DNA from 3 places in the Pectobacterium nicotianae genome. Region 2 is predicted to be linked to each of the others. Evidence: riboswitches for the same ligand, from Rfam matches in the RefSeq annotation. Region 2 holds a riboswitch; each other region holds the start of a gene.
The links. Region 2 has a riboswitch for thiamine pyrophosphate ahead of thiB (thiamine ABC transporter substrate binding subunit). Riboswitches for the same ligand answer to the same signal wherever they lie in the genome.
Positions count from the first base shown of each region.

Region 1: another riboswitch for thiamine pyrophosphate. It lies ahead of thiM (hydroxyethylthiazole kinase); the one in region 2 lies ahead of thiB (thiamine ABC transporter substrate binding subunit).
Region 3: another riboswitch for thiamine pyrophosphate. It lies ahead of thiC (phosphomethylpyrimidine synthase ThiC); the one in region 2 lies ahead of thiB (thiamine ABC transporter substrate binding subunit).

Region 1 is NZ_CP096821.1:1,389,910-1,392,171, forward strand. It holds gene MYB54_RS06200 (DUF4062 domain-containing protein) at 1-245, opposite strand, end outside; gene MYB54_RS06205 (hypothetical protein) at 292-558, opposite strand; TPP riboswitch at 1,154-1,250, shown strand; gene thiM (hydroxyethylthiazole kinase) at 1,288-2,082, shown strand; gene thiD (bifunctional hydroxymethylpyrimidine kinase/phosphomethylpyrimidine kinase) at 2,079-2,262, shown strand, end outside.
Region 2 is NZ_CP096821.1:675,045-677,306, reverse strand. It holds gene MYB54_RS02990 (LysR family transcriptional regulator) at 1-762, shown strand, start outside; TPP riboswitch at 937-1,033, shown strand; gene thiB (thiamine ABC transporter substrate binding subunit) at 1,114-2,097, shown strand; gene thiP (thiamine/thiamine pyrophosphate ABC transporter permease ThiP) at 2,073-2,262, shown strand, end outside.
Region 3 is NZ_CP096821.1:4,591,580-4,593,841, reverse strand. It holds gene thiC (phosphomethylpyrimidine synthase ThiC) at 1-1,125, opposite strand, end outside; TPP riboswitch at 1,240-1,394, opposite strand; gene MYB54_RS20435 (Rsd/AlgQ family anti-sigma factor) at 1,517-1,978, opposite strand; gene nudC (NAD(+) diphosphatase) at 2,087-2,262, shown strand, end outside.

The sequences.
Region 1 (2,262 bases), 710 kb from region 2:
TTTTCTGTGTAGCTAAGCCCATCTTCGGCTACAGAACCGTAACGTCCACCAATAATTAGCAGGTAATAATCGCAATCATCTATGACTTTTTTTATGAATTCCCATTGCCCTTCATCAATTGCTGGGAATAACTCCATTCCTGCAGGGATGCAATCCATTTCCATTAGCGTCTGTATAACGTGTTTCCGTTCTTCTTCCAAATCCGTAAAAGTTGAACTTACGAAGACCTGATAGCGTTTATCCATTTCTTTCCCTTAAAAGATGAAGGGGCATTAAGCCCCTTCATTTAACTTAACCAGCGTGGCTATAGGAATCACGCATACCATCGCGATAACCTTCAGCAAATGCTGCCTGAGGGCTTTTATGGCGCACAGTGCCCGCTTGGCTATCAGGTAAAACATGCAAATTTACCCAGGCTTGTTCCGTTCGAGATAAACCTGATTGGTAGCCTTGATCGTAGGCGCAGCCACAACATTTATGCCGCCCCTCACCGCCTTGGTCATCTGGCAGGTTAATGAAAGTCGTATTGTATCGATGAGACTTATTACAGATTGTCATGTGTAGCTCCTTATGAGCACTAATTGGTATTTACATGACCATCCAAGCTCGGCACAATCAAACTGTAGAAATGAAAGTGAGGCTAACAAACGTTATGAGTCTGCAAACTCATGGTGGTCATGCTTCATAAGCCGGATTCACAATTTGTGAATCCGGTTTTTTTATGCCTGTCATTAATTAGTTATCTATATGTAGTGTATTAATTTCAGTAAGGCACTACATGCTGGGTATTTTAGTTGAGATTCTTTTGAGTGCAAGGCTTGATTTTGAGGTTAAATTTAGATTGCGAAAGGTTAAGAAACGCGCAACCCTTGTCTGGCAAGGCTTACGACAATGTCAATAATTCACAAAAAAATAAAAATTTGATCGAATGAAGATTTCTTTGACGAAAGGATATAACTTGCTGATTCTTCAGAGTACCTGTGGTGGTATCAGCCAGGTACTGTTTGGAAACCAGAACCTTGTTTAGTCCACTGCTTGTGGATAAGGTCAATATCCGTTGGACACTAGCAGGATTGGATGTCCATTTACAATACCTCCCACTGGCATTATCCTGATCAACGATTAATAAAAAATTAATCGCAACATTTTGATTTTAAATGACTCGGGGTGCCCTTCTTTGTGAAGGCTGAGAAATACCCGTACCACCTGATCTGGATAATGCCAGCGTAGGGAAGTCACGGTATGCCCCACCGGTTGCCGCCTTCTTCCACGCCGGTTGGGAGACTTATGAACACGCGACCCACCGACTTTTCTGCCGCTCAGGCAGCAACATCACTGACCCAATTCCGTTCTGCCGCGCCGCTGGTGCACTGTCTGACCAACGATGTGGTGCAATCTTTTACTGCTAATGTGCTGCTGGCGCTGAATGCGTCGCCTGCGATGGTGGTCGATCCTGAAGAAGCCGCGCAGTTCAGCACAGTAGCGGATGCGCTGCTGATTAACGTCGGAACACTGGAACGTACGCGTGCTGAGGCGATGCGGGCGGCGGTAAACAGCGCCCACCAAGCGAATACACCGTGGGTGCTTGACCCGGTTGCGGTAGGCGGTTTGACCTTTCGTACTGAATTCTGTCGTGAATTGCTAGCAGGGAAACCCGCGGCGATTCGCGGTAATGCGTCTGAAATCATGGCGCTGGCGGGGTTATCCGCACAGGGGCGGGGCGTGGATAGCGCCGATGATTCTCTGGCGGCGCTCCCTGCTGCACGCGAGCTGGCTCTGCAAGTGGGGACCATTGTTGCGGTGACCGGCGTGGTGGATTATGTCACGGACGGTGAGCGAGACATCGCGGTATCCGGCGGCGATAGCATGATGACGCGCGTGGTCGGTACGGGCTGTGCGCTATCGGCGGTCGTCGCGGGCTTCTGTGCTCTGGAGGGTGACCGATTATCCCATGTGGCGGCAGCGTGCTATGTCATGGCGTTAGCGGGTCAGCAGGCGGCCTCGGTAGCGCAAGGAACGGGCAGTTTTATCCCCCATTTCCTCGATAGACTCTATACCCTGCGCGCGGAGGATCTGGCATGAAGCGTATCAATGCGTTGACGATTGCGGGTACCGATCCGAGCGGCGGTGCGGGTATTCAGGCGGATTTAAAAGCGTTTTCAGCCTTGGGCGCTTACGGCACCTCGGTCATTACCGCGCTGGTGGCGCAAAATACGCGCGGCGTGCAGTCCGTCTACCGGATTGAACCGGATTTTGTCGCAG
Region 2 (2,262 bases):
CTCAACCGAACAACACGAGCGCTCAGTATTACGGATGTTGGCTTGCGCTATTACGACAGTTGCAAAGCGATCTTGCGTGATGTGCACGCCGCTGAAAGCGTAGCGGCACAGCAAAAGGAAGAACTGCATGGAACGATCAGAATCGGAGCGACACCTTCTCTGGTCAAAAACTTTCTTATTCCAGCACTGTCCGGTTTCTGTGAGCGCTATCCGGGAATAAAGTTGGATTTCCACTTGGGTGATGCCACTGTAGATATCGTTCAGAATGGTATCGATTGTGTCATCAGAACCGGAGAACCGCCGTTATCTCGACTGGTCGCACGACGTCTCGGTGCGTTCCATTGGTATATTTGCGCATCTCCACGCTATCTTGAACAGCATGGACACCCGACAACGTTAGAGTCGCTCAACAAGCACGCCGCAGTAGGATATACCCACAGCCGAACAGGTCGTTCAACTCGCTGGGATTTTCACGATGGAGCGCACACCGTAGCGATGCCAATAGCAGCACAGATCAGCGTCAATGACACGGATGCCTATGTTGCCGCAGGTGTAGCCGGCTTGGGGCTAATACGCATTGCCAGCTATATGGTGCACCAGCAACTTGCTGATGGACATCTTGTCAGGCTACTTCCTGATATCAGTGCCCCGCTTGAACCTATTTTCATTCTCTACCCACAAAGCCGCCACCTCTCGCCCGCGATTCGCGCCTTTATCGACTGGTGTACAGCGCTAATCGAACAAGAATCAGCACAATGGTGAATGACCACAAATAAGACACAAAAGCCGTCACGTTAAGCGAAATTGTGAGCGTACGGCTGTCACGCCGCAGTATCTGAGCGAGCATAGAGGGCTGGTTTGATTTTAAATCTGCCTGGTTCGCGCCGCCGGAACGCTGAGAGCCTTTCGCTGCCCGACTTAACCCTTTACAATGTGCCGTTCTCAACGGGGTGCGGAAAATTTTTCGCTGAGAAGATACCCGTCGAACCTGATCCGGTTAATACCGGCGAAGGGATTTGAGAGTGCTGCTCATTGCTGCCTCAAAGTCCTTTGCCACCCTATGATTCTCAGGAGTGCAAAGTGTTAAATCAATTATTACCGCGTTCAGCCACCGTGCTGAAAACCAGCCTGTCTTGCCTGCTACTGCTCTCAGCGTCGGCGTTCGCCAAGCCTGCGCTTACCGTATATACCTACGATTCATTCGCTTCCGAGTGGGGTCCAGGCCCTGTCATCAAGACCGCATTTGAAAAAGAGTGCGAGTGCGAGCTGAACTTCGTCGCGCTGGAAGATGGTGCCTCGCTGCTGAACCGTCTGCGTATGGAAGGCAAGAACAGCAAAGCGGATATCATTCTGGGGCTGGACAACAACCTGCTGCAGGCAGCGGAACAAACCGGCCTGTTTGCGCCACACAACCTGGACACCCGCGCCGTCACGGTGCCGGGCGGCTGGAACAATAAGACATTCGTGCCTTATGACTACGGCTATTTCGCGTTTGTGTATAACAAAAACACGCTGAAGAACCCGCCGAAAAGCCTGCATGAGCTGGTGGATAGCAACGAACCGTGGAAAGTGATCTATCAGGATCCACGCACCAGCACGCCGGGACTGGGGCTGCTGCTGTGGATGCAGAAAGTGTATGGCGATGATGCGCCGCAAGCCTGGCAGAAACTGGCGAAAAAAACCGTTACCGTCACCAAAGGTTGGAGCGAAGCCTACGGTCTGTTCCTGAAAGGGGAAGCGGATCTGGTGCTGAGTTACACCACGTCGCCGGCCTATCACATCATTGAAGAGAAGAAAGACAACTACGCGGCAGCGACCTTCAGCGAAGGACACTATCTGCAAATTGAAGTCGCCGGGCAGTTGGCTTCCAGCAAAAATCCCGAGCTGGCAAAACGCTTTATGCAGTTCATCCTGAGCCCAACGTTCCAGCAGGCGATCCCTACTACAAACTGGATGTATCCGGCGGTTAAAACCGATCTGCCAGCAGGCTTCGCGACGCTCGCGGTGCCGGAAAAAGCCATGCAGTTCAGCGCGCAGGAAGTCGCTGACCAAAGGACCCAGTGGATTCAGGCATGGCAACGCGCCGTCAGCCACTGATCGGCGGACGTCTGTGGCCAGGGCTACTGGCCACCACGCTGTTAATTTCCGTTGCCGCACTGGCTTTCGGCGCCCTGTGGCTACAGGCACCCGAAAGCCAGTGGCGCACGCTATGGCATGACAGCTATCTCTGGCATGTCATTCGGTTTACCTTCTGGCAGGCCT
Region 3 (2,262 bases), 1.0 Mb from region 2:
ATGCGACAGGCACCACTTCGCCATAATGGAACCGCCGCGTGAGACGATGCCGGTCAGGCGTTTGGCCGTCATCGGCACGTAGCGTAACAACACGCCAGCGTGGATGGTGAAATAGTCCACCCCTTGCTCGGCCTGTTCCAGCAGCGTATCGCGGAACATTTCCCAGTTTAGGTTTTCCGCCACGCCGTTCACTTTTTCCAGCGCCTGATAGATCGGTACGGTTCCGATGGGGACGGGGCTGTTGCGCAGAATCCACTCGCGGGTTTCATGAATATAGCGGCCGGTTGAGAGATCCATCACCGTATCCGCGCCCCAACGGGTAGACCAGACCAGCTTTTCCACCTCTTCTTCGATGGAGGATGTCACGGCGGAGTTACCAATATTGGCGTTAACCTTCACCAGAAAATTGCGTCCGATAATCATCGGCTCTGATTCCGGGTGGTTGATGTTGGAAGGGATAATGGCGCGACCGGCGGCCACTTCCTGGCGGACAAATTCCGGCGTGATGTTCTCCGGCAGTAGGGCACCGAAACTTTGCCCCGGATGCTGCTGGCGCAGCACCTCACCGCGAATGCGCTCGCGTCCCATATTTTCGCGAATGGCGATAAATTCCATTTCGGGGGTAATGATCCCCTGTCGGGCATAGTGGAGCTGGGTAACGCGTTTGCCTGCTTTGGCACGCAGCGGCCGTGGCAAATGTTCAAAGCGCAGATGATCCAGACCGGCATCCGCCAGACGCTGCTGGGTGAAATCAGAGCTGACGCCAGATAGCGCTTCAGTGTCGTGGCGTTCTGCAATCCAGCCGGCGCGCAGCTTCGCTAGCCCAACGCGGACATCGGGTTGCGCAGCGGGATCGCCATAAGGCCCTGACGTATCGTAAACCGGGATTGGTTCATTGGGCTCGTATTGAGGGTTGTCTTTACTGCCGCCGAGTAACGTCGGGCTAAGCTGAATTTCTCGCATTGGCACGTGGATGTCGTCGCGCGAACCTGCAAGGTAAATGCGTTTGGAATTGGGAAATGCGGTTCCCTGTAAGGTTTCAATAAACTGCTGGGCGGCGGCACGCTGTTCACGGCGACCCGATTTTGACGACACTGTTTTTATAGACAAAGGTTCTGTAGACATAGCAAGTTCCTGTAAGACGTAAAGGGAAGATTGCTTGTCTGGAGCCGGAGGGAGTAATAATGATATTGAACGTCAGAGCAGGTATGTGGGAATACGCAGCCTTGGGCTCAATAGAGGTGCATTACTCTTGTTCCCTTCGCAGGTATTAACCCGATCAGGTTCCGCGGATCCCGAATTAACGGTCTCAGCCTGTGCGCTCATAAGTTTCGTCATAACGATTGATTTCGTAAAACAAAACACGAGCACGCTAGGCACTCCGACAAGATATGCCCGTCTCTTAAACGGGCCAATAAAACCCCTACACTGTATGTCGGCAAAACGCGGATGTCAAAGCGTGCCGCTTTTGCTTTTACAATGTGTGATGATGTCCTGAAATAACGTCAAATGACGACTATTTGTCGTAAACCTGCTGAATCATTCTGTCTTCTAACGTAAAACGTTCCTCCAGCGCTTCGCCGACGTGGGAAAGTGCCTGCTGGAATTCGAGGCAGTTATCATGGTCGATGGCTGCCGCCAGATGGCTATCGTAAAACGTCATAATTTGCTGCGTGTTATTTTGCAGGGCGAGGTCGAGCTGGGTGGAAAGCGCTAATACTTGTTCGCTGTGCGTCGCTGCTTCATGCAGCATTTTTTCGTATAAATGAAAGTGGCCGGTAGAAAGATAGTCCACCAGATTTTGGCAAAAATTATCCAATGCCTCTTCATCCAGAAGAGAAAGCGTTTCCTTATTCGGCTTGATGCCAACCAAATGATAGTAAGCCACCAGAAGCTGCTTACGCGCTTGTAGCCATTGGTCGATTAACGCATTATTGCCACCAACGTATTCAGTTAGACTTTGTAGCTGGTTTAGCATTGTTGACTCCGTGAACGGTAAGAAATAACTGAAATCCCAGTTATAAAACTTATGTAATCACTCTGAATGTAAAATGCCAGTGAAGTGGCAGTGGAGCAATAAAAAGATATGGAACAGACGCTAAAAGGTGACGAAACCGGCTGGTGGGTGGTTAGCGACGCGGTACAAATCTGGCTCCCTCAGGGAGAATTGCCGCGCGGAACGGCTACGGCGTGGTCGTTGCAGGGGAAAACGGCTCGCCAAATCGGTGAATGGCAAGGACTGCCTGTCTGGCTGGTCTGCCA